Regions from separate parts of the Spirosoma litoris genome, predicted to be linked through region 1. Evidence: riboswitches for the same ligand, from Rfam matches in the RefSeq annotation. Region 1 holds a riboswitch; the other holds the start of a gene.
The links. Region 1 has a riboswitch for cobalamin ahead of metE (5-methyltetrahydropteroyltriglutamate--homocysteine S-methyltransferase). Riboswitches for the same ligand answer to the same signal wherever they lie in the genome.
Positions count from the first base shown of each region.

Region 2: it holds a riboswitch for cobalamin, as region 1 does, so the genes downstream of both, ACYVGR_RS11175 (TonB-dependent receptor plug domain-containing protein) here and metE (5-methyltetrahydropteroyltriglutamate--homocysteine S-methyltransferase) in region 1, are expected to answer to the same signal.

Region 1 is NZ_BAAHBI010000023.1:76,477-91,973, reverse strand. Features, by position in the region: gene ACYVGR_RS15490 (TonB-dependent receptor) at 1-2,169, opposite strand, end outside; gene ACYVGR_RS15485 (hypothetical protein) at 2,315-2,692, opposite strand; gene ACYVGR_RS15480 (hypothetical protein) at 3,064-3,441, opposite strand; gene ACYVGR_RS15475 (hypothetical protein) at 3,650-3,967, opposite strand; gene ACYVGR_RS15470 (acyl-CoA thioesterase) at 4,093-4,494, opposite strand; gene ACYVGR_RS15465 (cysteine-rich CWC family protein) at 4,484-4,732, opposite strand; gene ACYVGR_RS15460 (PAS domain-containing protein) at 4,710-5,246, opposite strand; gene metE (5-methyltetrahydropteroyltriglutamate--homocysteine S-methyltransferase) at 5,301-7,643, opposite strand; cobalamin riboswitch at 7,804-8,022, opposite strand; gene ACYVGR_RS15450 (SDR family NAD(P)-dependent oxidoreductase) at 8,382-9,134, shown strand; gene ACYVGR_RS15445 (universal stress protein) at 9,154-9,972, shown strand; gene ACYVGR_RS15440 (DUF6660 family protein) at 10,283-10,612, shown strand; gene ACYVGR_RS15435 (TonB-dependent receptor) at 10,683-12,923, shown strand; gene ACYVGR_RS15430 (cation diffusion facilitator family transporter) at 13,034-13,957, shown strand; gene ACYVGR_RS15425 (hypothetical protein) at 14,169-14,624, opposite strand; gene ACYVGR_RS15420 (GNAT family N-acetyltransferase) at 14,742-15,251, shown strand; gene ACYVGR_RS15415 (REP-associated tyrosine transposase) at 15,380-15,497, opposite strand, start outside.
Region 2 is NZ_BAAHBI010000014.1:80,635-96,131, forward strand. Features, by position in the region: gene ACYVGR_RS11160 (gluconate 2-dehydrogenase subunit 3 family protein) at 1-115, opposite strand, end outside; gene ACYVGR_RS11165 (Dph6-related ATP pyrophosphatase) at 423-1,154, opposite strand; gene ACYVGR_RS11170 (YncE family protein) at 1,151-2,206, opposite strand; gene ACYVGR_RS11175 (TonB-dependent receptor plug domain-containing protein) at 2,210-4,162, opposite strand; cobalamin riboswitch at 4,252-4,461, opposite strand; gene ACYVGR_RS11180 (M16 family metallopeptidase) at 4,580-5,956, opposite strand; gene ACYVGR_RS11185 (M16 family metallopeptidase) at 6,033-7,376, opposite strand; gene ACYVGR_RS11190 (winged helix-turn-helix transcriptional regulator) at 7,800-8,183, opposite strand; gene ACYVGR_RS11195 (SDR family NAD(P)-dependent oxidoreductase) at 8,287-9,039, shown strand; gene ACYVGR_RS11200 (hypothetical protein) at 9,332-9,649, opposite strand; gene ACYVGR_RS11205 (MFS transporter) at 9,893-11,332, opposite strand; gene ACYVGR_RS11210 (AraC family transcriptional regulator) at 11,498-12,442, opposite strand; gene ACYVGR_RS11215 (TetR/AcrR family transcriptional regulator) at 12,509-13,303, shown strand; gene ACYVGR_RS11220 (SDR family oxidoreductase) at 13,440-14,234, shown strand; gene ACYVGR_RS11225 (hypothetical protein) at 14,626-15,497, shown strand, end outside.

The sequences.
Region 1 (15,497 bases):
GATATTCGAGAATAGCTCAATGCCTTTCCATTGGTAGCCAACCCGAACATTAGCGAAATCGTACCCACTATAATTAACCGTATTGATCTGGTTCTGGTACCAACTCGCCACATGCTGCCACTCAACCGACGTGCGGAAGCCCTTCAGCCAGCTGGGGTAGTAAGAAACTTCGGTGTTCCAGAGTGTGCGTGGGGCCGATGGCATATCCTTCCCGTTTACGTTCTGTATGGCATCGGACGTCCGCTGGCTAAGCGTAAATTCAACAAATTGGTGCACTGCGTGCGTGCCCCCAAATCGGAAGAATATCTGCTTTGAAGGCCGGTAGGTAACCCCCAACTCAACGCCCCGGTGCAGTGTCCGACCCGCCGATTGGTAATCGGTGGAGTTATCGAGCTGACGAATGCTGAGCAACTCGTTCGTGCCATTCATTTGGTAAAGAGCCACATCGACATACACTTTGTTGTTCAGCAACGAAGCCCAGCCACCCACTTCCATATTGTCGAATTTGGCGGGTTGGAGGTTGTAGTAAAACTGGTCGCCGGAAGCCGTGGGCGTGGTCCGTTTCAGGAAAATCGCCGTGAGCGCAGGGGGCGAAAACCCTTTGGCGTAGTTGGCATACAAGCCTTTACCATTACCCAAATCGTACGTAGCACCAATTTTAGGCGTCATCTGGCTATAGTCCTTACTCCCCGAACTCTTGTCCAGCGCATTGGTATAATTGAAAGCCATTCGGTCGTAACGCAGCCCTGCCGACACGCGCAATTTAGGCAATGGCTCAAGGTCATACTGGACGTAAGCTGCGGTATTATGAATATCGGCCTGGTAGTTGGCTAACTGAATATCAGGACGTTCCTGCAACTGCGTGTATTTGATAACCGATTTCTTATCCGCTCTTAACTCTGCCGACAGATCAGTCTGGTAGGCATAATAGGTGTTGGGCGAGAGGTCGAGTGTAGCACCAACAATGAGCTTGCTGTTCAGGAAATTTAACCGTTGCGTGTGCTGCGCAATGAAGCCGTAGCTTTTGAAATCGTTACTGTTAATCTGCCCTGTTGCGGTTGCCGCACCCGTTGTCCACCGAATGGAATAAGCCGGATTCTGGCCCACACTGTTGTTTCGAACAAAAGCCGTGATGAACGATTGGGAGCCATCCCTCCAATCATGTTCCAGGGTTAGGCGGCTGCGTAACGAGAAAGTTTTTCGGTACGTAAAATCGGTGGTGCTCACGTACTGCCGGGCGAAAAATGCCGAACTATCAACGCTACCACTCGTCTGCGAATTATAATCGTTGTACGACAAGGTACCCGTCAGGCGAGTTCTGGGTGCAAAAGCGTATTCGAGTCGGGCGAAGTACGACGATTTGTCATAATCGGAGCTGGCTAACCATGAATTCCGTTGCCGCGACACGAAGCCTCCGAGGTAAATTCCAAACTTGCCCTGTCTCGCTCCCGCCCCAACCTGAAGTCGCTGGTAGCCCCATTGATCAACCTGAATTCCCGCACGCGCCGTGGGCACAGCCGTTGGCCGTTGCGTAATGAAATTCACCGCTCCCCCTACGGCTTCAGGCCCATAAATCGACGACACAGGGCCTTTGACTACCTCAATCGAGCTGACCGTAAACTGATTCATTTCGAGCAGCGCATTGTGATTAAACACACCCATCGGTCGAATTGGCACACCATCTTCCATGTAAAGAAAATACGCATTAGTGGTCATCGGCTGCCGAATAGCCATCATGTGTTGCTCATTGTTGAGGTTCACCATGAGCACTCCCGGTGTTTTATTGATCACTTCATAGATGCTCGTCGGCTTCGTTTCGTTGATCAGTTTGGCCGAGAGTTTGGAGATCGCAATGGGGGTTTCGGTACGGAGGGCAGCTTCCCGATTTCCGGTCACAACCACCGTCTGAAGGTCTTCGGCAGCGGGTTCCAGTGCAATTCGTAGCAGTTGCCCCGGTGTCAATGTAATCTCTTGTCGACGATAACCGACAGCTGACACAATGACTTTTGCCGCACTATTGGTTACTGAGAAATGACCGTTTGCATCGGTAACGGTTCCCGATTTACCATCAGCCCAGGCAAGGGTCACGCCGGGCAACGGTTCATTGGTTTGGGCGTCAAAAACAAGCCCTTGTTTTACTTCCTGAGCGGAAACAGAATAGACAATCATAGCCCATAACCAGGCGGTTATGAGTAACTTATAAATTTTCACAATATGATTAGTTTAAGTCGAGAATTTGAATTTTCAGACATGTAAGGTTCGTAAGACCATTCTTTTTCAACAGTCCAGCTTATCGGTCTTTGGCGAAAACGACTTAAACTCGGGGTGGCTGAAACAGGCTCGCTAACGGAGCGATGTAAGCCGGAAAGCAATACGCTGAAAACCCAGCACACAGGATCAATTGCCAGGCGGGAAGAAACTCGAAGGAAAAGCTTACCTGACAAAACAGTTGCATAACTGGCGAATTCTGTACTCGCTCAGTGGTCTCTTTGTCCTGCTTTTCCTGCTGTGTCTTTAACTGTTTAGCCAGATAGCATTTACCATCGCAATGCAATTGGGGCTTATCGCGATTTTCGCAAAGGACACGGGCAATGTACTCTTTATTGAGCTGATAATGCGCAATGATTCCCCATGGACTAACCATCGGTAGCAGCGTTGCAAACAGCAGTATGTAGAGTACAAATGTCCTCATGAAGTTTTTAACAGCAAAAAGTAGATCAGAAGAAGACCTCAGTAATCAATTATCAATCAGACTAGTAATACCATAGGCCTCTGAATAACCCTTAATGTGAATTCAGGATTAGACTGTGTCTGTTTTGGCCCATTAGGGCCTTCACAGCATAGCGTCGGTAGAAAAGCCCCTAGTTATAGATAACGTGTGCCGTTAGGTACGCAATTGTTATGTACCTAACGGCACATTTTGTCTTTGAAATCGATTCTTTCTACCGACGCTACGCTGTAAAGGCCCTACGGGCCACCCATAATCCGGCTCATTACAAGACACAATGGATTAGCCTTTGGCATGAGAAAACCGCCAAAGATTAGGGGGCAAGATGTGAAAGATTAAATCTGGGGAGGCTGAAAAAGGGCCCCTAAGGGTGCACGGTACGCCGATAGTAAATAAAGTGGCAATTGGCTGACCAACAAACGAATGGTTTGTGGCACGATCAGAAACGTACTGAAGTCAGCGCAAAACAGGGTAATGACTGGCATGTGCTCCAGACGGGTAGCCGTCTCTTTGTCCTGTCGATCCTCCTGAGCCTTCAGCTTTTTAGCCAGATAGCATTTTCCATCACAATGCATTTCGGGCTTATCGCGGTTTTCGCAAAGGACGCGGGCGATGTAATCCTTATTGGCGTGATAATAGGCAATGGTCCCCCACTGGCTGACTGTTGGCAGCAAGGTTGCGATCAGGAGAATATAGACCAATGCGATTTTCATCAGGGGCAAAGGTAAGGCACGATAGGGTGTAGGACAAGTTCTTTTTTTGACAGGATTAACAGAATTTTCAGGATTTATTTTGCTGATATTTCCGGCCAATAAATCCTGAAAATTCTGTTAATCCTGTCGAAAAACCGTTTTTCTTCTTATGTGCTCGTAGTCTGACCAGACGCACCAACAACCAGACTACGAAGATTTGTATCGACATTTAATCCTGATCAACTTCCCGGATTAACTGTTGAACCGAAAGTTGTCGTTCAGCGGGTAGCGATTCGAGAGTTTCCAGCAGCGATCGTTTTAGTTGTTGCCATTGGTGTGATTTCAGCAACGTCAGCTCCGCCATAAACTCAACCGTTTCCGGATTCTCATGAGCTGGTTTATCGGTTCGGGCAACGGGCAGGCGGGGGCTCACCAACTTGATTAATTGCTGTGCTAATTCACCCCGAATGTATTGATCTAGTGTATAAGCTGGGATTCGACCTTCGGTATCTGCTTTTTTAAGTGTTGTTGTCAGTTTATAATGCATGATTTCCGGTAACCGGATATGCTTTTTTTTCTGACAGGATTTACGGGATTTACAAGATTAATAAGACGGGTTTTCGCCTGTAAAAACCTTGTAAATCCTGTTAATCCTGTCAGAAAAACGCTTTTCTAGATAATGCGAATTGGCTTCTTATCCTCGTCGAGCGCCACGAACGTGAACGTTCCATGAATGGCCTTATGGCGCTCCATCGAGTACATTTCTTCGACGTAAATTTCTACCGCGATCCGAATACTAGTATTTCCCACATGTTCGACCCGACCAACCAGCTCGATAATCGTACCCGCCGGAATCGACTTGGTAAAATTGATTTTGTCGGACGAAACCGTGACCATGCGCTTCCGGGAAAACCGAGTGGCGGCAATAAACGCCACTTCGTCCATCAGTTGCAGGGCGGTGCCTCCAAAAAGCGTATCGTAATGATTGGTTGTGCTGGGAAAAACAGCTTTGAAAATTCGGGTTTCGGCCGCTGCGATTCGGGTCTTTATTTCTGGCGTTTCGTTAATGTCCACGTAATAAATCTGCTACTAGTTTCTGGTGAGCCAGGTGATTGAATTCTGTTCGGACAGCCAACAGACAGTCAGCGCACAAACAGCCCTGGTAAGTCGAACTGACGTACTGCCGCTGGGCATCCGTCAATTGCACTACCTGACATTGGCACAAATTGATGCTTCCAACGCGGCACTCGAATGTACGATGGCAGCGGGGACAAGCGGTGTGTTCGTGTTTACCGGACGATGGGTGTTCCATTCGATTCGACCTCCTGTTCAAAGGCAATGAAATTGACTACTTGTTTCTGCCGATTTACGATGGGCCGAATCACGATCTGACACAGATAAGCAGTTTGGTCTTTTCGATAATTCAACAACTGTCCACGTACTAACTTCTGCCGTTCAACACCTTGCCTGATATGCCGTCGTGCTCGCATAGACGTACCTTCCCCTTGCAAAAAAGCGGGTCTGCGTCCTAAGGTCTCCCGGCTGGAATAACCCGTCATTGTCTCAAATGCAGGATTCACATACTGAATAAGCTGGTCAAGATCCGTAACTATAATGACCATTGTATTGCTTAGCAACTCACGTCGAATTGATGCGGGTAACTTCCAGTCCTGTGCTTTGGCCAACGACATCCACCCTGCTGCTTCTACTCTTTCAGCAACTGGGGTTGTTTTCTGTCTGAACTCCCAACCGGCTATTAATGGGGCATGCAGGAACTCCTGATTATGCTCAGCAAGGTATTTGTCGTAAGGTCCGCAGAAATCCATATTGCAAAGGTAAGCCTTCTGCCAACTAGTTGGCAGAAGACCACTTATTTATGATCATACAGACTCAGTAACTAATTCGCGCGCTGTTTGGGCGGCCTGCACCATATTTTTCAGGGCTTCAGTCGTTTCTGGCCAACGGCGCGTCTTCAATCCACAGTCTGGATTTACCCATAAGTTTCGAACAGGCAGCACGTTAGTCGCTTTTTGAAGCAGATCGACCATTTCCTCAATTGTTGGTACACGCGGGCTATGGATGTCGTACACGCCAGGACCAATTTCGTACGGATAGTTAAAATTGACAAACGCATCCAACAATTCCATTTGCGACCTCGACGTTTCAATCGTGATCACATCGGCATCCATGTTCGCGATGGCTTCGATCATGTCGTTGAACTCCGAATAGCACATGTGGGTGTGAATTTGCGTGTCGTTCTGAACGCCAGAAGCCGAAATCCGAAACGCCCGTACGGCCCAGTCCAGATAGGTTTTCCAGTTGTCTTTCCGCAGCGGCAATCCCTCCCGAATAGCCGGTTCGTCAATCTGAATAACCCGAATACCAGCCGCTTCCAGATCGACTACTTCATCGTGAATAGCCAGTGCAATTTGCAAACAGGTATCCCGGCGCGGCTGATCATCCCGCACAAACGACCATTGCAGAATGGTTACCGGGCCAGTCAGCATTCCTTTAACGGGTTTGCTCGTTAACGACTGAGCAAATTGCGCCCAACGCACGGTCATGGGTTCAGGCCGATAAACATCACCGTAAATAATCGGCGGTTTCACGCAACGAGAGCCATAACTCTGCACCCAGCCGTTTTCGCTGAAGGCAAACCCGTCGAGCAGTTCGCCGAAATACTCAACCATGTCGTTCCGCTCAAACTCGCCATGCACCAGCACATCCAGGCCAATTTTTTCCTGCCAGCGAATAGCCTGCTCGGTTTCGGCGCGAATAAAATCTTCGTATTGGTCGAGCGTGATTTCGCCTTTTTTAAACTTCGCTCGATTGGCGCGCACGGTTTCCGTTTGCGGGAACGAGCCAATCGTAGTTGTTGGAAATAAAGGCAATTGTAGACGTGCCTGTTGTAGCGGCTGGCGCACAGCAAACTCACCCTGACGTTGGTCGTCTTTCTCTGTCAACTGATTCAGACGTGCCTGAACAGCAGGGCGATTAATCAATGTCGATTCCCGACGGGCCACTAACGCAGCCTGATTTGCGGCTAATGTTGCCGTTGCCTGGGCGTTCTTGGGCTGCCGGAATAGCGTAACGAGTGTGGCGACTTCGTCCAGTTTCTGCCGGGCAAAGGCCAGCCACTGCTTAATTTCGGGGGTTAATCCCTGCTCGTTGGTTTCCGAGTTCAGATCGACAGGGACGTGTACTAACGAACATGACGGTGCAACCAGAATTCGGTGCTGGCCAAGTTTCTCAACGGCCCGCTGAAGGGTTGCCTTCGATTTTTCCAGATCATTGATCCAGATGTTTCGTCCGTCAACCACACCCAACGACAACTTCGTTGATTTGTGCACGAAATCGGTTTGCAGAATATCGTCTAACTGACTTGGGCACCGGACCAGATCCAAATGCAGGGCATCGACCGGCAATTGAATAGCCAGATTCAGGTTAGCCCCGTAGCACTCGAAATACGACGCTAACAGCAAATTAAGTTTCGGGAATTGTACCCGCAATCGATTGTAGGTTTTTGCAAAAGCGGCTCGTTGGTCATTCGTCAAATCCAGTGAGAGCGTCGGTTCATCGAGTTGAATCCAGTTGGCTCCCTGCGCTTGCAGACGCGTCAAAATCGCTTCATAAACAGGCAGTAGGCGATCCAGTAAATCCAATCGGTCGAAACCAACTTCTTTCTCTTTGCCGAGTAACAGATACGAAACCGGCCCCAGCAATACAGGTTTGGGTGTAGTTCCCAGCGTTTGTCTGGCCTCTTCGAACTCGTCAAAAATTTTCTCTGAGAGAAGCGTAAAGGTCTGGTCGGCAGTAAACTCCGGTACAATGTAGTGATAGTTGGTATCGAACCACTTAGTCATTTCCATCGCTTTCAGATCCAGTCCATCCTGCTGATGGCCCCGCGCCATAGCGAAATAGAGCGTTAGCTGGTCAGCGTTTTGGTGGGCCGCATCAGGCTGGTCGAGCAGCGGGCGAAACCGCTTCGGTATCGCGCCAACGGTCAGGGACATGTCGAGCACCTGATCGTAGAACGAAAAGTCGTTGCAGGGAACCAGCGTAATGCCAGCCTGCTGTTGGGTCAGCCAGTTGCCTTGTCGGATAATTCGACCGGCGTCCTGAAGCTGCTGACGGGTGATTTTGTTGGCCCAGAATTGCTCAGAGGCCCGTTTGAGTTCGCGGTGGCTACCGATTCGTGGATAGCCGAGATTGTGTGCGATCATGTTAATAAATGATAAAATGGTTGATCGCGTTCGATGCCGAACTCCATACGCTTACCACGTTATCAACACTTTATCAACACGACACACCTAACCAGGCCCCAGAACGAAGCAGGAAAAAGATAGGATGGTCAAGTTTGATGAAGCCCAATCGCGTGTGGGCGTAATCAGCAAAGCTAAGGCAAGTCTCCTGGCTTGTGACGGTATCTGCCGTCCTTCTCATCCCGCCCGTTTCGGCGAACCGATGGGTAAGACAATGGACATCGAGGGCAAACCCTTTTCTAAATGGTCACTGACAGTAGCAACGTCTGCTCGTGAATTTCACACGATTCCTTTTTCATTTCCTGAACCTCTCAGGAAAACCATTAGCTAATTTGACGGAAAACAAAGAACGTTAACACAAACTAACCGTATTGCGCTGGCAAAAACAAGAAATACACGTAATCCCATCTCTTTCGGCCTATTGAGCTGAGCGAATTAATTGCTGATATTTTTTCATACTCGCCGGGTTAAAACCCGACGCATCTGATCCATTCTTTGTTTTTGCGCCGGGTTTTAACCCGGCGAGTATGAAAAATACAGGCGTTTTCATCCTACGAACACCTGACTTATATCAGTTCAACCCCTGCCGTTAGTCAACTAATATCCAATTACTTACAACGTACTTTGAGCCATCAAACAGGGGTAACGAACTGGTTTGATGGACCCTATTTTTTCGGATTTACTTAGTCGTTTATGAGCATGGAACAAGACTTAAAAGGAAAGACAGCGCTGGTAACCGGTGCCGCTTCGGGTATTGGCAAGGCAGTAGCCCTTCTTTATGGCCAGCATGGGGCCAATGTGATGCTGTCGGATATAGATGAAGCCCAGGGACAACAAGTAGCCGATGAACTAAAAGCCATTGGGGCGAATGCCCGCTTTCTCAAAGCCGATGTCGGCGACCCAGCCCAGTGCCAGGCGCTGGTACAAGAAACCGTTGCCACCTTTGGTTCGCTGGATATTGCCTGCAATAACGCGGGCATTGGTGGGGAGCAGAATATGACGGCTGATTACAGTCTGGAAGGCTGGCAACACATTATTAATGTAAACCTCAACAGTGTTTTTTTCTGTCTGAAATACGAGCTGGAAGTGATGCTGAAACAGGGTGCAGGCAGTATTGTCAATATGGCTTCGATACTCGGGCAGGTTGCCACGGCGGGTGCGCCGGGATACGTAACCGCCAAGCACGGCATGATTGGCCTTACGCAAACAGCCGCTATAGAGTATGCGTCGCAGGGCATTCGCATCAATGCCGTTGGGCCGGGCTACATTGATACTCCGTTACTCAATATACTGTCTGCCGAAGTGAAGCAACAACTAATTGGCTTACACCCAATTGGTCGCTTAGGCAAAGCCGAAGAAGTTGCCGAGTTGGTCATCTGGCTCAGTTCCAACAAATCGTCCTTCGTAACCGGCTCCTATTATCCGATCGATGGTGGGTATCTGGCTCAATAAATCAACCAGCAAACTACTCATGAAAACCATCCTCTTAGCTACCGACTTTTCAGCCAACGCCAACCAGGTAGCGCAATTTGCGGCTCAACTGGCCTACGACCAAAAATCCACCCTGATCTTGTTTCACGCGTTTCATGTCTGGCCAGATAATGCCGCTAAAGTGGGCGACTTCCCACTGTCTGTAGAGGCCACGCGGGAAGCCAGTGAAAAAGCCCTGCATCGACTGGCTGCTGAATTGCATGAATTGGTGGGCTTAACCGTACCCATCCGATGCCTAACGCAGGAAGGGCACACCATGAATGCGATCTGGAAGGTAACCAAGGCCGAGCAAGTCGATCTGTTGATTATGTCGACAGTAGGGAGTGCCCCGCAAAGTGCACAACTACTGGGTAGTCTTGCCACTGAAATGATTGCCGAAACCGAAGTACCTATCTTACTGATTCCACCGGGCATTACCTATACGGGCCTGAAAAATATAGTACTCGGCATTGATCTAATCGCCCCTCCCGACGCCGTCGTGTTGGATAAGACACTGAAATTTGCCCGGTTGTTTGGTAGCGTGATCGATGTGCTATGCATCAGCGAAGAAGCCAACGAAGCCGACCTACATCAGCGGGCAGAACACATTCGGCGGCTACTCAATACCCAACCACATACGTTGACCATTGAAATCAGCAACGAACTCTACGACACCTTACTAGGGTTTGCGCATTTGAACAAAGCTGATCTGATCATCATGCTCCCAAAAACGCGAAACTGGTTTCAGAAGCTATTGGCCGAAGGCCGAACCCAGCACATGGCGCGCCTGACCGATTTGCCCTTGTTGGCCGTTGTTTGATCCGAATTGTTTTTTCGACAGGATTAACAGGATTTCCATGATTTGTTTACCCGTATTGCACCCTTGGTCTGTATCCTCACCATAGCCGTCAGGTTAAGACTTTGATTAGCTGTTCTCGTGCTGTCAGCGGGGCCGCCCGCTTAACCTGACGGCTACGGTGAGAATACAGGCCGAGGATACGATCCGAATTATTTTTTCGCCAGTAAAAATCCTGAAAATCCTGTTAATCCTGTCAAAAAGCACTTTTCCTTCATAATATGCCCTGTTTTTGACTACCTGTTGCATTACTCGGCCCACTACCTTTGCGGGCATGAAAGCGGTCATGTGTCTTTTCTCGTTGTGGATTCTGCTGTTGACGGGTCTTCCTTGCCCGGATGCAGACTGTCATGCGCAAGAAGATAGACTGACTAATACTTCATCGGCGGCTCACTCGACCAACGATCCCGACCACGGGCACAAAGCGCCCTGCAGCCCGTTTTGCCACTGCACAACCTGTCTTGGCTTTTCAATTCCCCGGCCGCTTGGCTATACAATCTCTGAGCTACAAAGTGTCCTGATTCCTGCGAATCAGGCATTTGCGTACCAATCGCCCAATCAGTCAGATGTAGCGCTCGCCATCTGGCAACCGCCCAAATTATAAGCGTTTTTCATGGATTTTCTTCCGGCTGGTCATCCATCAGCCGCTATGTTCCATTGTATCTCCATACAGGATGAAAAACCTTATTTTATTTCTACTTTTTTCCTCGACCGTTTGGGGCAATACAGTATTCCTGAGTCCGGTCTCTTCCCATAAACCTCTCCTCCAGGATACCCTGCGCGTTTCTATCCGGCATGCACTCACCAAGCAATCCATTCCCGGTGCAACGATTCTAGTAGTGGGTACCACAACTGGTGCTGCGACTGATACTGCCGGTTTTACGCGAATGAGCCTGCCGCCAACTGGCCCCTACCGGCTGCGTATTTCGGCTGTTGGTTTCGAGTCAGTTGTGCACACGCTTATCGCACCGAGTAGCGATACACTGCAAATTTTCCTCAAACCGTCGGAGGAATCACTGGACGAAATCACCGTTTCCTCTACCCGAAGTGGCCGTAGTGTTGCCGACGAGCCAACGCGGGTTGAGGTGATTGACGCCGAAGAACTCGACGAAAAAGTGAATATGCAACCGGCCAATATTGCCGTTATTCTGCGTGAAAGTCCAGGAATTCAGGTTCAGCAAACGTCGGTCATGTCGGCCAATGCGACGTTCCGAATTCAGGGGCTCGATGGTCGTTATACCCAACTGCTACAGGATGGGCTTCCGCTGTATAGTGGCTTTTCGAGCGGATTGAGTCTGATGCAGGTTCCTCCACTGAATTTGAAACAGGTGGAAGTTGTGAAAGGCTGTCAATCAACCTTATACGGAAGTGGAGCCATTGCCGGACTCGTCAATTTAGTAACGAAAGAGCCAACGCGTGAACGAGAATTGTCTTTTCTGCTTAATGGTACGTCGGCGCTCGGGCTTGATCTTAATGCCTATTATGCCCAACGAAACGAAAAAGTGGGGCTGACGTTCTACGCCACCCGCAATCTGCAACGAGCTTACGACGCCAACAACGACCAATTTTCAGATCTGCCGCAAACGGCCCGCACAACCATTCAGCCTAAGTTTTTCTGGTACCCGAATCCAACCACAACGGTTTCGGCCGGGGTGATCTGGGTCAATGAGCACCGAACAGGAGGGTATATTCCAACCATTCGGAGCGAGACATCGACCGGATATACCGAAGCGAATGACTCCCGACGATTAGCTACTCAATTTCGGCTGGAAAAGCGGTTTACCAATGATGCGGTGTTGACCGTCAAAAACAGTTACAGTCGCTTCCAACGATCGATAGCGCTGCCCAATTATATGTTCGATGGGTTGCAGCAATCCTCTTTTTCGGAGGTGAGTTATTTCAAACACCAATCAAAAACCGACTGGATTGCCGGTGTAAATCTGTGGACGGATGCTTTCCGGCTCGAAAACTCCCTCAACACAGTCAGTACAGGCGACATTTACCACCAATCCATTTTAGGTGCTTTTGTTCAGAACACGTTAACCCTCTCCGAGCAATTCAGTCTGGAAACAGGCTTACGGGCCGATGCCGTGACAACGAACGTCAATACGCCGTCTAACTTCTCCAGTCCGAAACTGTTTTTGCTTCCTCGGTTCTCGTTGCTATACCGGGCAGCCGACCATTGGACAAGTCGACTGGGTGGTGGACTGGGCTACAAAGCACCCACTATTTTCACTGAAGATGCCGAGCGGATGTCTTTCCAGAACGTTAATCTGCTATCGATGAATGGCAACCAAACCGAATCGTCGATGGGCTTGAACTGGGACATTAATTACCGTACTGAGTTAGGCGATCAAACCACCTTGACCATTAATCAGTTGTTTTTTTATACTCAATTGAATCGCCTGACGGTTTTGTCGACAAGTGGTCTGGCGGCCTTTCGTACAGCCAACGGAAATTTATCGACCCGCGGTTTTGAAACAAACGTACGACTGACTTATCACGACCTTCATAGCTTTCTGGGGTATTCGTTTATTGACACCAAACGTAATTACGACAACCTGACGGGCATGATTCCGCTGACGGCCAAACACCGACTCTATTTTACCACGCTCTACGAAACAGATCGGTTAAAAACCGGTTTTGAGGCTTTTTATTCGGGCACACAACAACGCATGAATGGTACCAATACACCCGCTTACTGGACGTTAGGCTACATGATTGAACGGAAATGGTCGTTTGGAAAAAATACAAAAGGAAGCATTTTTATTAACTTCGAGAATTTCCTCGATGTGCGTCAGTCGCGCTTCGAACCACTCGTGAGTGGCACGACTACACAACCTGTTTTTGTTACCGATATCTATGCTCCAACCGATGGCCGAATCATCAATGGAGGTATTAAATTAAAACTTTGATTGGTCAGGCGGTTGTCAAATTTACTCAGGAGTTGTCAAGCATAGATTCCTACCTGCTGGCAAAGCCTGACCAAATTTGACAACTGACTGATCATCCCTGACTTTGCTATATGGCGCACGATCATCACGACCACGCGGGCCACAGCCACGGCCCTACTGTTTTAACATCTATCAACCGAGCGTTAATCATTGGCGCGATCCTGAATGCGGGCTACGTGGCCGTTGAGTTTGCATTAGGTTTTTATTATAACTCACTGGCACTCATTGCCGACGCAGGCCATAACCTCAGCGATGTAGCGAGCTTATTACTATCGCTACTGGCATTTCGGTTGGCACGCGTTCGGCAAACACCAAGTTTTACGTATGGCTACCGGAAGAGTACCGTCCTGGCTTCACTGACCAATGCGGTTATTCTGCTGATTACGATTGGGGCCATTTTCTGGGAAAGTCTCCAGCGATTTCGCCATCCCGAACCTGTAGCGGGCGGTGCTGTGGCCTGGGTTGCTGCGGTCGGCATTGTTGTCAACACGGTGTCGGCTCTGTTGTTTTTCCGAAACAAAGAGCACGATCTGAACGCCAAAGGCGCTTATCTACACCTGGCTGTCGACGCGCTGGTGTCGCTGGGCGTAGTGGTGGCTGGTGTTTTGATCACCTACACAGGCTGGACCTGGCTCGACCCGGTTATCGGTATTCTCGTTGCCATTATTATCATGGGCTCTACCTGGCGGTTGCTCACCGATAGCCTGCGATTATCGATGGACGGTATTCCTACCGACATAGACCTCGCGGCTGTGCTGGCCGATCTGCGAGCGGTAAACGGTGTGAAAGACGTACATCACGTGCATATCTGGGCCATGAGCACAACCGAAAACGCCCTCACAGCTCACCTTGTTCTACAACCGGGTCTGTCAGATTCCCAAATTGTCGCACTCAAACACGACGCCCGCCATCGACTTGAGCACCAGAAAATTAGCCACGCAACGCTGGAAACGGAGATAGTAGCTGAAGAAGATTGTAAAACGGAGATTTGTTAGACTCTGACAGGATTAACAGGATAAAACAGGATTTTTCTGGCCTGTTAATCTTTGTCAGTATATAAGGTAATGTTAACGACAGAAGATAATTTCAGATCAGAATCCATGCAGGTCGGTCCACTTCCATCTCAATGTCTCTGTGACAGGAAGCCTTGCCCAGGCTACGAATCGCTACTGGAAATTACAGATCGTTTGTCAGTAAAAATCAATATTACTTACGCTTCAAAAATCGATAAGCGGCAGCCGTGGCCAGTCCACCAATCAAATACCAACCAATAGTTATGGCGGTCGTGGCTGGCGTGCGGCTACTGGGTGCTGTTCCTAGACCCAGTGGACCAGGTAAGCCTACTGCACCCGCCCCTGCTACAACGCCTAGAGCAACGCCAGCAGTCAGCGCATGTTTGGGTTTCGCTAGGCCTATCAGGCTGTAGTAAAGCGTGTTCGACACTATATCTCCCCCTAATGCCCAGTCATGCAGTTTATTATCAGAAGGTACGTTGACATCTGCTTTTTTGAGCACCTTCTTCATCGCCCGCATTCCCAGAATGTCAGCTCTTGGTGCCTCATCAATGAATTGGCGAGCTGTTTCATGCAAGATCGTTAGTGCACAGGCACCAATCAGGCCGCTACCCAGCGACGGTAGGATTGTTTTGTTTAAGTCAGTCATATTGGCTTAACTTGTAAGCTATTCCGAATGTTATCGAGCCTCAGAGCCTTGTTAGCCAGAGGGATTCGACAAGCTAATTTTACTTAGTTTTCCAACAAACAACCTGCTTTCTTCCCGATGAAATTCTCCTTCCGAAACGACAAGATAAACGTAGCGTTTGATGTATTACGCGAGGTTGGTCAATGGCTTGTCGACAATGGTCAGGAACTCTGGCAAATTGATACGCTTACTCCTGAAAATCTTCTGGATGAATACACAACGGGTAACTTGTACGTGATGTATGCCGACCGGGAAGATGGCACAGCCCCAGAGCCTGCTGCCGTATTCATTCTTCAATGGGAAGATCCACTCTATTGGCCCGATGTACCGCCCAACACATCCAGTTTTATTCACAAGCTGGCTATTCGTCGGGCTTTTGCCGGGCAAAATTTATTTGCGGCTATCATTGATTTCTGGAAAAGCGAATGTATGTTACGAGGCATACGAACCCTGGAACTAGAGACCGATGCAAGTCGACCCAAACTCATGCAGTTTTACGAACGCTATGGCTTCAAACCAACCCATCAACGTCAGATTCATGAATTTGGCCAGACGTTTCTTTGCCAATATTATGTAATGACGTTTTAGTTCTGGCGCTGTAGACTGGCGCGAGTATTCACTCGTGCCTTTTATAAAATCAGTATTTACTGACGCAAGCGAATGCTTGCTTTATGAAAAGGCACGAGTGACTACTCGCGCCAGAGCTAAAACATCATTTATAACACGATCACATCAATCAATCCCTTTCGTCCAGCATAGTTGCGGGCGCTACTATACAGGTAATCTTCTGGCTCGTCCACAAATCCGGCCTCTACAGGATTATTATGAATGTAA
Region 2 (15,497 bases), on a different contig from region 1:
CGTCTACACTCGGGCCCATGTTCGTAATACGACCCATAGCTCCCGCCAGCGTGGGAGCCGACAGGATTCCTCCCATCATCAGGGCCGCCTGTTGTAAGGCTTCTCTACGTTTCATAGGTTAAATAGGTATTTGTAATAAGTTTATTTTTCAACGAAGAAAGTTAAAACCAAATAAGCTAAGCCGGTTGACATTAAGGCAAAATCATGTGTTTTTAATCCTAAGAAGACCAAAGGGTCTTAAATATCCTCTTCTTGAGACAAAAACGATTCTTACACGAAAGCACAACGGTCATCAATCTTCTTCAGACTGTTCTATAACGAATGCCATTACAAATGAATTGGCATAAAAAAGAGTCAGCCCTACCAATTCATTAATTAGCAGGGCTGACTCTTTTTATGTATTCATTATTCATTCACTTACCTTATTCATCCAGAAGCAAATCCTGATACCAGAAGCCTGTATCCCAACTCCGATCAGTGTCGTCGGTATGGCAATCTGTGCTCCCTGATGGACTGTACGTACGCCGGACGACTTCTCCTTTACGAAACCCAATAGGATGAGAGAAAATGGGGCCATCGTACACAAACGAATGGTATTCGCCATTTTCGCCACAGGGGTCAACTGTTGGGGGTAAGTCTCTCAATAAATCCAGATCTAACTCCCGACCGACGAACTCGGCTCCCAGTTGCTTTTCATTGACGCAAACCAGCACGGCTCGAAAACCCAGATCAACAAATTCATGAACTAACTCGGTCGTGTTACGCTGCCAGAGGGGAAATCCCCCTTTCAGATTTACGCGTTGTAATTGGCTTTCCCGATACTGTCGTAAGTCTTCCAGAAAAATATCGCCAAACAAAGAATGGGTAATGCCTTGTTGTTGAAATCCTTGCAGTACCTGTTGCAATTGAGCATCGTAGGTCTCTATCGATACGTCGCCCGGCAATCGCAGCAGTTGTAGAGGTAATCCCAGCCGATTTGCCTGCGCATACAGCAATTCCATCCGAACGCCGTGCATACTTACCCGACCATGCAGGTCATTTACCGATGTGAGCAAACTCTGTATATCCCAGCGTTCTGACCGCAGACTATGGTATAAAGCAAGAGCAGAGTCTTTACCTCCGCTCCAGTTCATAATGGCCCCTTGCCGACTCATCGGAAATAAAGACCAGAAGGAGCAATTTCAGCTTTAACCGAATCAACCAACGTTCCGGTCGATTCGTAGCGAATTACGTAACCAGCCTGGGCATACGAAGGAATAACAGTACCGTAAATTCGATTCGTTTGTGGATCAATACCCAAGGCACTAAATGAGCGATTCACCACTACACTTCCCGAAGCCGTGTTTGCATCAATCGAAATAGTGTATGTTTTACCACCCAGGGTATAATAAAAATTACGTTTATCGCCACTGATGGTTACCGATCCGGGAGCAGCAGAAAAAGTAAGGCGTTTAGCAATAGCCCGACTCGTTGGATCTAGCTGAACCAGATCTTTACCGGCCTGAATCCACAATTTGCCGTTCGCATCGAGCGCAAGTGGCTCGGGTGTTGAGCCGAAAGCAATCCGTTGTTTTTCGGTATCGGTGTTCAAGTCGATGATCAAGAGTGTTTGATCGCCACTATAGGTGTTGCTACCTACAAACGCTTCGGTACCCGAAATAACCATTTTTTCGACGCCTTTCACCGCCGGAATTTTTTTCGTCACGGTGCTGGTATTCAAATCAACAACCGCGATATAACCGGGGTCTTTATAAAACGTACCCGCACTATAATCGCCGGAAACATCCCAGCAACTGATGTAGGCCTTGTTAGGACCTGCCGAAATCACCTGACGGGGATTCTCAATATCGGGTGTTTTTAGGGTAGCGCGAGAAACGAACGTACCAGCCTCCACAATCTCAACTTTATCCTGGCCAGCCGTACTGTTATCGACTAGAATCAACCCTTTACCATTTACTTCAGTATACCCCTGTACCCCACCCGTCAAGGCTAACGACGGGTTTGCCGTCTGAAAAATATTGGTCGCAACAACATTGCTATTGCGTGACAAAAACGAGACCGTTCCATTGTTGCTGGAGAAGTTACCTGCGTTCAGGATAAACACCCCCGATTCGTAAGGTGTTGGCGTTGGGTCAGACGTTTTACAGTTCCAGACACTCAAGGCTACCAGCCCAACGGCAATTGATTTGGTCAATTGATTTTTCATGAATTATAAAGAAGGAAAATTGATAATTAAATTGATTGCCCAGTTTCGGCCCGGAAGTGCGTTTCGCTTCACGCCAATCAGCAGCGCGTCGAACACATTATTGACTTGTCCCTGAATTCGAACAGGAATCGAATGCCAGCGGGCGGTGTGCTCCAATAACACATTAGTCAGCATAGTTCCTTTAAAAAACTGAGTATTGTCGAAGGTGATATATCGACGAGAATTGGCCTGCATTTGTACACTAAGGCGCGTTTGGCCATGTTGCACGTAGGTATTGAACGTACCGGTATGAATCGGCACATACACCAATTGCTTCCCGATCACATCCTGCGAATAGGCATCATAGGCCCGCTCCTGCGATGAACGGGTCAGCGCATACCCAAGGCGCAAGCCTGCGCGCCAGTTATTCTGGACATAGGTTAGATTAGTCGTAAACTCAAGGCCACGAGCAATTACCAGTTGCAGATTTTCGACGTGGTAATTATTGGTCGGATTCCAATAAGTCCAGTTGTCAACGCGGTTGTGATAGCCCGTCAGCTCAGTCGTCAGGTTAATTCGATCAGATAAGGGCGTATTAGCCGCTAAACCGCCCTCGAAATTCAACCCACTTTCAGGCAAGAGATTTGGGTTACCTAAATCAATCCAGTAGCGTTCGTTTAAGGTTGGAACGCGGTAATTTCGGCTTAGTGACCCTTTTGCCGTCAACTTAAATCGGTCACGCTGCACAAGCTGATATTCGGCACCCAGCGATGGCGTAATGGGCGGATTAAACCGCGTTACAAAAGCCTGTCGAATATTGGCCGATACCAGCCAGCGCGTCGTTTGGAAGCGTAGGAGTGCATATAAATCTCCTCGATCTTCCTGAATCAACTGCCCGCCGTAACCATCTGTTCGGGTCCGGTAATGCGACCATTCACCGCCCAAGCGCAGGTTCAATTGCCAATTTGTACCAGACAAAAGCTGGAACTCGCGCTCTGCCCGACTAATTAGCCGCTCAGTTTCGGTATGACTGGGCGCATTAAAATTTCCTTTTGCATAATCCAGCACATCGCGAATCCAACCCACTCGAAACGTCATGCGATTGGCCTCGTAAGTAGCCAGCAACCGTGCCGACTGGGTTCGGGTACGTTCGCGTGCTATGGTATCCTGGGGCGTAATAATTAAATCATTGTCGGTTAGCCAGGCATTGACGGAAAACTGTCGGCCGCTTTTATGCAGAAAATAGAGATCCTGGATAAATCCACGTTGAGCTGTTGTTGATGGCTCCAGAAAATAATGCTGGCGTTCGGTGTATGGATAAGCGTTGTTGAACTGGTTCCGATAGGCAAACGTCTTACCCGATAGTTTCCAGCTTGTTCCTAAAGTCGCACCATAACGCACTCCCACCTGCGTCTGGTTATTCTGAAAGCTGGCTAGCTGTTGCCCAAGCATTACACGAATCCCAGACTGCCAGCCGGGTGTACTACCCAGGAGAATACTCCCCCCTACGGCGTCGGACCCTACTGCACTGGCTGAAGAACCGTATTGCACAGCTAGTCTGTCGAAACCAGCAACAGGCAGTGTAGAGAAATCTGTCTGACCGAGATTCGGTTGATTGATGTTGATACCATTCCAGAGAACGGCGGTATGGTTGGCCGATGTACCCCGAAACGAAACTGTTGCCAACTGACCAGGCCCGTAGTTTTTGAAAGCCAGGGGCGTATTGAGCGCCAATAGATCGGTTAACGATCCAAATCGAAATTGAAGCAATGTAGTCGAATCGATCCGTTGGAGTTTCTGCCCGGCCAGGAATCGCTCAGGCGCAATAGCGCGCACCGTTACGGCCGATAAAGATACGATCGTTCCTAAACGGCTCGACGGAATCACCAGCGAATCAGTTTGTGCGAAACTGCTACGACCTACAAACAGGGCAATAGCCAGCATCAATACCCAACCATGAAGGGCTTGCTTTACCACTATAACTTCTGAACAATGTGTACATCTCGATGCATCGGGCCAAAGTCTGACCGTTAGCACGCGGTTGGGGTGTTTCCTCCGAACACCAGAACAACGGATGGTTTTAGGCAGGTCTCCTGGCTCGTCTTGTCGGTTCTGACCTTCCCACGCTCATCAGTTGCGTAGTGGTTATGTAGATTGAACCGATCTTGTAAAAGACTTACAGTTGCGGGGACAGCGCTGGTCTTGCACCAACTTCCCTTTTAAGCCTTGAAAGTCATCACGAAATGACGTTAGGCACCAAAAACTCAGGACAAAGGTAGGGGAAATTTATGGAATAGATGTAAAGTGGACCTCCTGTCCGCATAGCCATAGCCTAAATTAAAGCTTCTGACTATGCGGACAGGAGGTCGGAATGCCGCACCACCACGTTACTTTTTAAAATCCGTCGGCTTTGATTTCTTTCTCGGTGACGGTGCCGTATTTTTTCACTTTATCGCGAATGGCTTCGGCTTTACCAATCAGGACGAACTGGAGGTTATTCTTTGGAAAATACTGGTCAATAATCTGACGAGTTTTAGCCACTGTCAGCCCATCGACGTTCTTCTGAAAATTGTTGATGAACGATTCATCAAAACCCATGCTGAACATATCCGTCAATAAGTTCGCTAATTCACTGGCCGATTCGTATTTCGGAGGGAAATCAGCTTTCACGTAGTTTTTAGCCGATGTTAAGGTTTTCTCATCAATACCCGTCCGATGCAAACTATCGAGTACCTGCAACGCCATGTCGATGGCCTGCGTGGTCGTGCTAACCTTGGTGAAGGTCGAAATGGCGAATGTGCCACTTTTACGATAGGTCCCGAAACGACTGCCAGCTCCATAGGTCAGGCCTGAATTTACCCGTAACGCATCATTTAGCCAGGATGTGAATCGGCCGCCCAGAATCGTATTAACAACCGTGACCGGAATAAAATCGGGGTTGTTTTGCGTAATCCCTTTTCCACCAATCAGGAACGTTGTTTCGCGGGCATCGTCCTTATTGACTAATAAAACCCGGTTTTTATCGAACGAGAACGTAGGTTCTGTTAGCGCGGGAGATGTGGACGGTGCCGTTTTCCAGCTTCCAAATAAGTCGGTTACCCTTTTTTTCATGTCTGCCGTATTGAAGTCGCCTACAATGGCAATGGCGGCCCGATCTGCCGTGTAGTATTTTTGGTAAAACTGCCGGGCATCACTTGCCGAAACGGCCGAAACAGAGCTGGGAGTACCGGTCAGTGGGTTCGCATAAGGATGGCCTTCGTACACAAACCGATTAAAATAGGAGTTGACCACTCCACGCGGACTTTCTTTCTGTTGGGTTAACTGAAGCAGTTGACGCTGTTTGTATTTGTCGAATTCTGTTTGATCGAAGGTTGGTTTTGTAATGACATCCTGAATAATATCGAACAACAGATCCTGATCCTTTACGGCAAATGACGAGGTCAGCTTAGCCACTTCTTTACCCGCATAGGTATCGACACTAGCGCCAACGTATTCGATTTTTTCTTCGAGCTGCGACTTCGTGTACTTCGAGCTTCCGAACAGAATAGCTTCTGCTGTCATATTCGACAACCCATAGCGGCTTCCATCCTGCACGGCACCGGCATCAAACACCGCCGAGATATTGATAAGTGGCACTTCATGCTGCTCCATCAAATAAATCGTCAGGCCATTCTTGAGCTTAAATTTCTGATAAGGCGGCACTTTAAACGTCTGCGCCAACGACGCGCTCGTTAGTAATACCGCGGAAAATAGAGTGAGTATCGATTTCATATAGCGAAACCTATATAGTTTTAAAACCGCTCCGCTTCGGCAGTCCGGTTTATAGGTTTGAGTTAAATTTGGGGAATCAATTGTTTTTAACTGGATTCGCTTTAGGCTCTGGCAAGAGATAACCCACCGTGCGATTTCGGCTAGTCAAATAGGTTCTGGCCACGCGTTGCACATCTTCTTTAGTTACTTTCTCGTAGAGGGCTGGCGCTTCGTATAACTTTTTGTAATCGCCGAAAAACAATTCGTAAGTCCCCAATGAGTTCGCCTTTCCATTGATCGATTCCATGGTGTGATAGAATTCCATTAATTTCTGATTCTTCAGCTTTTGCAATTCTACATCTGTAATCCCTTCGTTGATCACCTTATCAATCTGATACAATACCGATCGTTCCAGTTGCTCAGCCGAGATGTTACTAGCCGCAATGGCATAAATCGAAAACAAGCTCGGATCGAACGACTGATCCATATTGGTAAATACCCGCGATGCGATGGTAGAATCGAGCACCAGCGACTTCACCAGACGCGATGAATTTCCGGAACTAAGTACACCACTCAGCAAGTCGAGGGCATAATAATCAGGGTGCCGAGTGGCGGGCGTGTGGTAAGCCAGCAAAATATTAGGCGTGGCTATGTCTTTATAAGTCGTTGCCCGACGTTCGCCATTTTGGGGAGGCTCTACAGTCCGCAAGCTATCAGGCAGTTTCTGAGCTGGAATGGGTTCAATATACTGCTCAGCCAATTTCTTAACCTGCGCAGCAGTCACATCGCCCACCACAACAACAACCGCATTATTGGGCGAATAATAGGTCTTGAAGTATTTCTCCAGATCGGCCTGCGTCCATTTCTTAATATCAGACTCAAAGCCAATCACCGGGAACATGTATGGGTGCTCCACAAAAGCCACCGACTGGACCAATTCATTAATAACCCGATAGTTACTATTCTCCAGGCCCGTGCTACGCTCCGATAAAACGACCCCCCGCTCACTCTCCACCATTTTAGGATCAATGGCTAAATCCCGGATGCGATCCGCTTCCAGATCAAAGATTGTTTCAAGCGCACCACTCTGAAACCAGTCGGTATAAACCGTATTATTTTCAGTCGTGTAAGCGTTATTAGAACCCCCATTGGCTTCCATAACACGGTCGAACTGTTTAGGGCCGTATTTCTTGGCCCCGTTGAACATCATATGCTCAAAAAAATGCGATAGCCCCGTTATGCCATGTACTTCGTTACGAGAGCCAACTTTCCAGAATGAATAGAAATTTGCGTTCGGAATCGAATGGTCTTCGAGAACCATAAATTTCATCCCGTTTTTGAGCGTAAAGGTTTGTACGTCCTCCGGCTTAGGCTTATTCTGTGCCAGGAGACTGCCCGCCACGAGCGTCAACCCGACCAGCAGCCCGGTTCGTTTGTTCATAAGTGTAGTTATAATTGGGAAATCTAAAAATACTTGTCAAACAGGGGATTGCCAAAAAGAGCTTTTCCACCCCAACCAATAGACAAGGGAAAAACCCCTTGTGTTGCTTTAGGCAAGACAAGGGGTGAGAATTCCTGTAATAGTTATTCTGCAATAAGTGAGCAAGCATTTCCCATAAAGAGGGTATTTTTGAGACTATAAAATTGGTGATATATAATCAGGGTCAATAAGACTGGCTTGTAGGGCTGTACTCGCCCCATAGGCTTGTCGTTAATTGGCTTCAACCTAATCACCCCGCCAAATTCACGCCTTGTCAAGCCGGTAGCTCACATCGCCCACCAAACTGCCACATCCGTTCGACAGGCTGTATAACAAGTTGATTTATGGAGCCAACGTAAAAATTAGATGGGTTCAAGCTAGGTTCTAGTCATTGCCAACTTCCCCCTTCAATGTTGCTTTTACTTTTATCCTGTGATGGTGCCCCCAATCAGCCATTTCCCACAGGATAGGTCTCAAGGTCTGACCATAAGCGGTAAGCGCGTATTCCACCGTAACCGGTTTGGTAGGCTGCACCGTGCGACTGATTAAACCGTTGATCTCCAGCTCTTGTAACTCCTTGGACAGCATTTTGGAGCCAATCCCGTTTACTTCGCGCATTAAGTCCATGAACCGTTTGTCGCCGAAGCTCAAGCACCCAATGATCGTGATTTTCCATTTGCCGCTTAAAATATCCATCGTATCATGGATAGCCTTGAGCTGACTGGGACAGTGCAGCGGCTTTTGATCAATAAATACTTTCTTGTTCATCCGTCTTGGCGCAACTTAGTTTCTCGAAGGAAACTACTTTCTAAAGGGAAACCCATATCCAGGGTAAAGTTCGTTCATCTAGCTTTGTCAAAAAAGAGAGCTCATGAAAATAGATTTGACGCAGAAGGTTGCCATCGTTACCGGCAGCTCAAAGGGTATTGGCGCTGCCATAGCTAAGGAACTTGCCGCCTGTGGCGCGATTGTCATTGTTACCTATCATTCGGCGGCAAGCGATGCTGAAACCGTGGTTAACGCCATCCGGCAGACAGGCGGACAGGCCATTGCCCTTCAAGCCGATATGGCCCGCCATGCCGATATTATTGATTTGTTCAAACAGGTGAAGGAGCGGTTTGGCAAGCTGGATGTGCTGGTGAATAACGCTGGTATCGCCCGATTCGGACCCATTGAAGCGGTTACGGAGGAAGATTTCCTGGAACAGTACCAGGTCAATGTGTTAGGGCCCCTGCTGACGATCCAGGAGTCGTTGAAGTATTTTCCCCAAACAGGCGGTAGCATTGTCAATATCAGTTCAGTAGGCGGACAGAATCCAGGGCCATACACCAGTATTTATACCTCATCGAAGGCGGCCCTGAACGCCTTAACCGTTTCTTTATCCAGAGAACTGGTGGACCGCCACATCCGGGTCAATACAGTGGCACCAGGTCCAACGGATACCGAAGGGTCAAAGGCGCTGGGACTGGCAGGTAGTGCCATCGAAAAGGGCATGATTGCCGCTATACCCATGGGTAGATTCGGCAAACCAGCTGAAATAGCCCCAGCCGTTGCTTTCCTAGCATCGGATAACGCGGGCTGGATCACTGGTGAAAAATTAGCTGTTTCGGGAGGAATGCGCTAAAACGGATACGACTCTAGCGAGCAGCTAGGGGTACTAAAAACAAGTCTCCTATCGGTCGGGTACGAATGTCTGCTTAAGCTGATGTATTGACTCAGATTGGTACCTTGTTAATCGATACTGTTTTAGCCTACTTCTATGTAAGAAACAGATACATGGACCTCTCTTTGTCTAAAGCAGCAGCATTTTGTGAGATTTGGACAGAAATTATTCACCCCAGAATGGTTAGTTACTTTTCAGATGTACTACGGGTTGAGAGACAGCCCTTTAAGCCGCGGCTTGTGGAAGGTATCTGTTACTCCTCGTCGCTCAACGATTTACCGGTAACCATGTAGTACAAGTCCGACTCAGATAGTTTAGAGAAAGATCCCGTTGCCCCCTGATGCACCGGCGCGACTTGATAGATGGGATTGTCGATCGGCTCGGTGGACAGCTTCTGGATAGCGTAAGTCCGCACTTGATCAGCGCCGATGGTTAACTCGACCTCAAATAACAGGGGATCTTCCGTGATAATGGTTAGGCGGCTCACGCACGAATTGGTGTTGGACATAACGGGCGTCTGTTCTCGGTAAGCCGTTAACAGGTGGCGAAGGATCGGGCTTTGGTTTTCCATGGTGGGACCAATATACGCAGTAAAGTCTTAGGCGGGTAGCAAACAAGGGAGCTGAATCTAAAGTGTAGTGAGTTAAGAGCAATTTGTGAGAAACTATAAAATAGGATTCGGAACAAAGAACGACTGTCGCCGATCGGCTACTCTGCCCATAAGTAGTATTCCACTAGGAAGCAGCTTAGTGGAATACTACTTATGTTTTCCATTCTAAGACGTAATTTGAGCCTGTTCAAAAATCTACTTTTTTCACTCCATGCCAACAGGATAAATCGTAGATTCTGACGTTGAAACTGGCGGGCTTTTCCAACAAAGGATCGCTGCTACACCCAATGATATGCCAATCGCCGAAACACCTGTGGAAAATCCAACTTTTACTTGACATGCACTTGCTCCATCTGGTGCATAAGTAAAGAACAGACCGCCAATGAGGGCAACAAATACGGCTGCACTAATCTGCAATGTTGCACTTACCAGACCGGCGGCCAGTCCTGAGTAACGTGCATCGACCTGATCTACATTTAAGCGTACAAGTGCAGGAATAGCAATGCCTTGTCCCAGCCCTATCATAAACAGCGGAGCGGGTAACCACACGGAGATGTCTGCCAGAGCGAAAATTGCTGTAAGTAACAATCCTACAACCTCCAGTATCATGCCGAATGCCGCCGTGCGGGTTTCGAATCTGCCAGCGATTTGGGGGCTGCACCAAGGGCCCAGGAAAAAACCAATACCTAGTGGTAAAATGGCAAAACCTGTTGTGAGCGTATTGTGGTGCAAACCCGATTGTTCATAGATAGCGAAGAGTAGAAAAAAAGAAGCCAAGGCATAAAAGAAAAATGCAGAGCCAAGGCTACGACGCAACCCCTTCGCCATGAATAAAGATGGCAATACCAATGGTGATTCCCCTGCTATTTCCAGCTTTTTCTCGTATCGCCAAAATAGGTAAAGTGTCGGAACACTTACAATCAGTAGTCCTGAACACCACCAGGGCCAATTGTTTTCGCGTCCTTCGATGAGGGGAACTACAAGTGCCAATAGTCCGGCGGCAAGCAGAAATGCGCCGAAAATATCAAGCCTCGCCGAACGTTCAGCACGATTTTCTCTTACTAATAGGAAAGCCGCCGGAATGGTAAGAATTATAATGGGTATATTGATCAAAAAGACACAGCGCCATCCCAATCCCAGCAGATTGGCAGATACCAGTACACCGCCCAGTAACTGACCGCATACGGAAGCCAGGCCGAACGTCGCACCATAAAGGCTAAGGGCGCGGTTTTTCTCATTCGCCGGGAAAATGGAGTGGATCGTTGCTAATGATTGTGGTCCCATTACGGCTGCGGTAACTCCCTGAAATAGCCTTCCAATTACCAGCATAGTAGGCGAGGTTGCCAGTCCGCATAGCGCAGACGCCAGACAAAAGCCGAGCATTCCGCTGATAAAGGCCCGCTTACGACCGAAGATATCGCCCAGTCGTCCACCCAGTATGAGCGTAACCGCATAGGCTGCTGCGTAAACCGAAACGACCAGCTGGGATACCGCTGGAGGTTCCTGTAGATCAGTTCGGATAGCGGGAAGCGCTACGTTAACAATAAAAAAATCAAGTGGAGGTAATAGGGTTCCTATAAGTAATACAGCCAGAGCCAACCACCGGTTAGGATCGGGAATAGCCTGTTTTGTGCCTTCTTCCATACGCTGAGAATTTGTATCCTTTTTTCGGTACAAATATCTTCCCGGATGCGGAGGCCTCTTATATCCGTTTCGAAGCTTTTTATATGAAAATCGAAGGTAACATGGCTAGTAGAAGCAGAAAGTTAGAAACGACGGTAAATAGTAGCATGGATTGTTCAATATAGTCTATTTAGGGTGTCGCTGAGGAATGCAAGCTCTGCGAAATTCAGCTGGTGTAAGGCCGGCATTCTTCTTAAAAAACAGGCTAAAAGCAGGTTGTTCGGTAAACCCGGTAACATAGCTGATTTGCTGTAATGTCCAATCGGTTTGCATCAGTAAAGCTTTGCTTTCTTCCAATAGCCTGTTTTTGATATGGGTACTCACAGTTTGTCCAGTATGTTTTTTAAGGAGCGCATTTAGGTGGCTTGGATGAACTGCCAATACCTGGGCAAATTCCTTTGCCGTCTTTAAACGAATTGGCAATGCACGGCCTGCCATAGAAAATTCACTTTCGAGTAACTCGAAAAACTCGTAAATGTGTCTATATTCCTTGCTGATAGCATTGGGTCGTACCGCAACTGCGGATTGCTGACTCACAGCCATGATGAGTTGAAGATAGGCCTGCAGGACGTCATGATTGAATGGATCTTTACCATTTTGATCCCGGTGCATTTGCACAAAAAGACTATCGATCCGGGACACCTCTTCCGGCAATAGTTTAATTACATTTCGACCACTCGCCGAGAACAGGCTGTATTTACGGATCATATCTTTCAAAACTGGATACTCATCCATGAATGTCTTCCTGAATAAACAAAAATGGCCAGTAGCTTCCTCGTGAGGTCCCACGTTTTGCCACGATACAATTTCATTCGGATGAATGAACACAATCGTTGGTTGATCAATTTGGTACGTATTGGTGCCGATGATGAAAATACCTGCCCCCTTATTAATGAAAACAATCTTATAAAACTCGCGTCTGCTCGGGGATAAATAATTTCTACAGGGCTGATGAGAACGGTCAAAGACAAGAATATCCCGGTCAAACAAGGCGTCCCTTCTTACCGGCATCATATCCGCTATGTCCCTCAGGTGGTCAATTTCCTTTAATTCTTTTGTAACTGGTATCAAGGTATCAACATGATTTATGGATAGACTCTACGCAAACCGACCCATTCAGGATCGGGAAATAAACGTATGTCCCTGGCGACCAAGGGAAGCAAGCTGAATGTACTATACCTGCTTCTACTGAACAGCGAATTCTGGCTTTCATTCCATAGTAATAAAAACATGGGCATTATAGTTTTAAAATTACGCGAATACTCCGAACAGCAGGTTTGGCAAAAAAAATTTACATTTCTGAATCAATCGTTTCAGAATTTGACTACCTTTGGCCCGAAGGAATTAATAAGTATGGCACGCACCCTTGCATTTGACCAGCACGAAGCAATCGAGAAAGCCCTGGATGTCTTTTGGCAAAAGGGTTATCACGGGACGTCTATGCGGGATTTGACCGATGCCATGCAAATCAATTCGAGTAGCCTCTACAATACACTCGGTGACAAGCACCAGCTCTTTATCCATTGCGTCAAGCATTATACCCTCAAAAGAAGGTTGCTCCTGGAGCAGCGCGCCAATAGCTTCAAATCGCCCAAAAAAGCGCTCGAGAGCTTTATCCACGATGTTGCGGATGTGGTGATTAAGGACGCGCAAGGCTGCTTTGCGATTAAGACCGCCTTTGAGGTTTCCCCGGTAGACAAGGATATCCAGGCCCTACTTAAAGAGGATAATGACTTTACCCACCAATTCCTAAGCAGGCTTATCCGGGAAGCCGTTCAAAAAGACGAACTTGACCAGGACTGCGATGTTGCCCTGGTGGCCGACCACATTATCAGTACCTATACGGGCTGGTATGAGCTCTATATCCTGCACCAGGATCCGGTGCAGATCAAGAAGCTTGCCGCTTATCTGGCCCGGCAACTGCTGCGCTAATTTTTTTGATCCATTCTGAAACGATCGCTTCAAAAAGAAACAAAAATAAAATCCCAGATCAATTGACATGAGCCTACAAAAGAACTAGCTAAACCCAGCCTAAATTTTGAAACAATCATTTCACAATTAACAGCCAATGGAATACCAACAAGTAGCCAGCTTAGAGCTGGAAGGAAAAATTGCCCTGGTGACGGGCGGGACAAAAGGGATTGGTAAGGCTATTGCCCAACGATTGAAAGCCTCTGGGGCCACTGTCATCGTGACTGCCCGAAGTATCCCGCATCAGGCCTTGGAAGGCGAACACTTCATTGCGGCAGACCTGTCCAGGGCCGATGAGGTCCAGAAAGTCGTCGCCCAGGTCCAGGACCAATTTGGGAGCCTGGACATTTTGATCAACAACCTGGGCGCCAACACGGCACCGGCAGGTGGGTTCAGCGTACTGAGCGACGCGGACTGGGACCATGTACTGCAGATCAATTTGCTTGCCGCCGTACGGCTCGACCGGGCCTTCCTGCCCGGCATGATCCAGGCAGGAAGCGGGGTGATTATTCATGTCTCCTCGACCAGCGGCATGTTCCCGCTTTGGGATACGACGATGGCCTACAGTGCGGCCAAGGCTGCACTCAATGCATACAGCAAGTCGCTGGCCAGCGAAGTGTCGCCCAAAGGCGTACGGGTAATTACGTTGTCGCCCGGGCTGAACAATACCGGGGCGATGAAAAATTTCCTCGAGGGACTAGCAGCATCAGCAGGCATTAGTACTGAACAGATGACCAGTAGTTTACTACAACGGGTGGGCGGAGTGCCCCTGGGCCGGATGGCTGACCCGGCCGAGACGGCCGAGGTGGTTGGATTCCTGGTCAGCCCCAGGGCTTCCTACATCACAGGGACAAATATCGCGGTGGATGGCGGCAATTTACCGGTCGTTTAGCCCAGGTAGGACCGGCAGGGTTCACCCTGCCGGTTACTTGCTTACGGTGGTGTAAGGTTTTATGATTTCCTGACGTCCTCCAGGATATTCAGACTGTTGAAAGTAGAGTTTCCGGTACCAGGCCAATGTGAATCAGTTCAATGGCCGTTTTGCCGGTTTCCTGTTTGAGCAGATCGCAGTGAGAATGTGAATTGAGAGAATTTTCTACGACTAGCATTGCCTTTAGTAAGACAAAACAGTATTATCAAATCGGTTCGTCAATCAGGAAATGCTGCTTGGGTTGCAGTAATCTTGACTGGCATTCGTTACCTTGTGAGCTTGATGCAGGCGGCCTCATGTGTAGATGCGTTTAGCCTTGGCTCTACCTGCTCCTAACCATCAATCTCTCCCTATGAAGCCCTTACTGTTGATTAACCTACTGCTAGTATCCATCTCAGGGTTTACCCAAAAAAGAGCGCTCAGTGACACGATTCCCTTCGCCATGAATGAGCAAAATAATTTGTTCGTCAAAGCAGTGTTTAATTACAGCGACACACTGAATCTGAATTTTGATACCGGAACCACTGAATTAGTGTTAATCAACACCGTTCTGAGCGGTAAACTAAAACAAACGCCCAGGCTTTATACTACCGTCTACCCGCTGCAGCTTGGCAGAACAACCTACCTCACCAAAGTGTATGACGCTGAGCTGACCGCTCACCAAACCGATGGCAGATTTGGCTGGGATCTCTTCAAAGATAAGATTGTTGAAGTCGACTACGACAAGTCCTTACTAATCGTGCACTCAGCCCTGCCCAGGGCTGTGGCAGAAAGTGATGTGTATACAAAACTCGACATCGATTTTATCAAGGATCTCATGTTGGTAAAGGGATCAATTGAGCAAGATGGGGTGATCAATGAAGACCTGTTCTTATTCGACTCGGGCTACCAAAGGAGCGTGATGTTAGATAACGATCTGCTACGAGAAGGCGGCTTTCCGACCGACAAAATGGCCATTATCAAAAAGGTGGTAATGAAGGGAGCACAGGGCAATGAGATTCCGGTGATTACTGCCAACCTGAATACCTTGACAATCGGCAAGTACCAACTAAGGAATGTGCCTGTTCAACAAGTAACAACTAGCAAGCCTGTGAAAGGCAAAAATATTCATATTCTAGGCAATGATGTGCTGAAGCGTTTCAACTCGTTTCTTGATTTCCAGCATAAGGTGGTTTACCTAAAGCCTAATCATTTGTACAGGGTTGCTTTCAGTGATCAACTCAA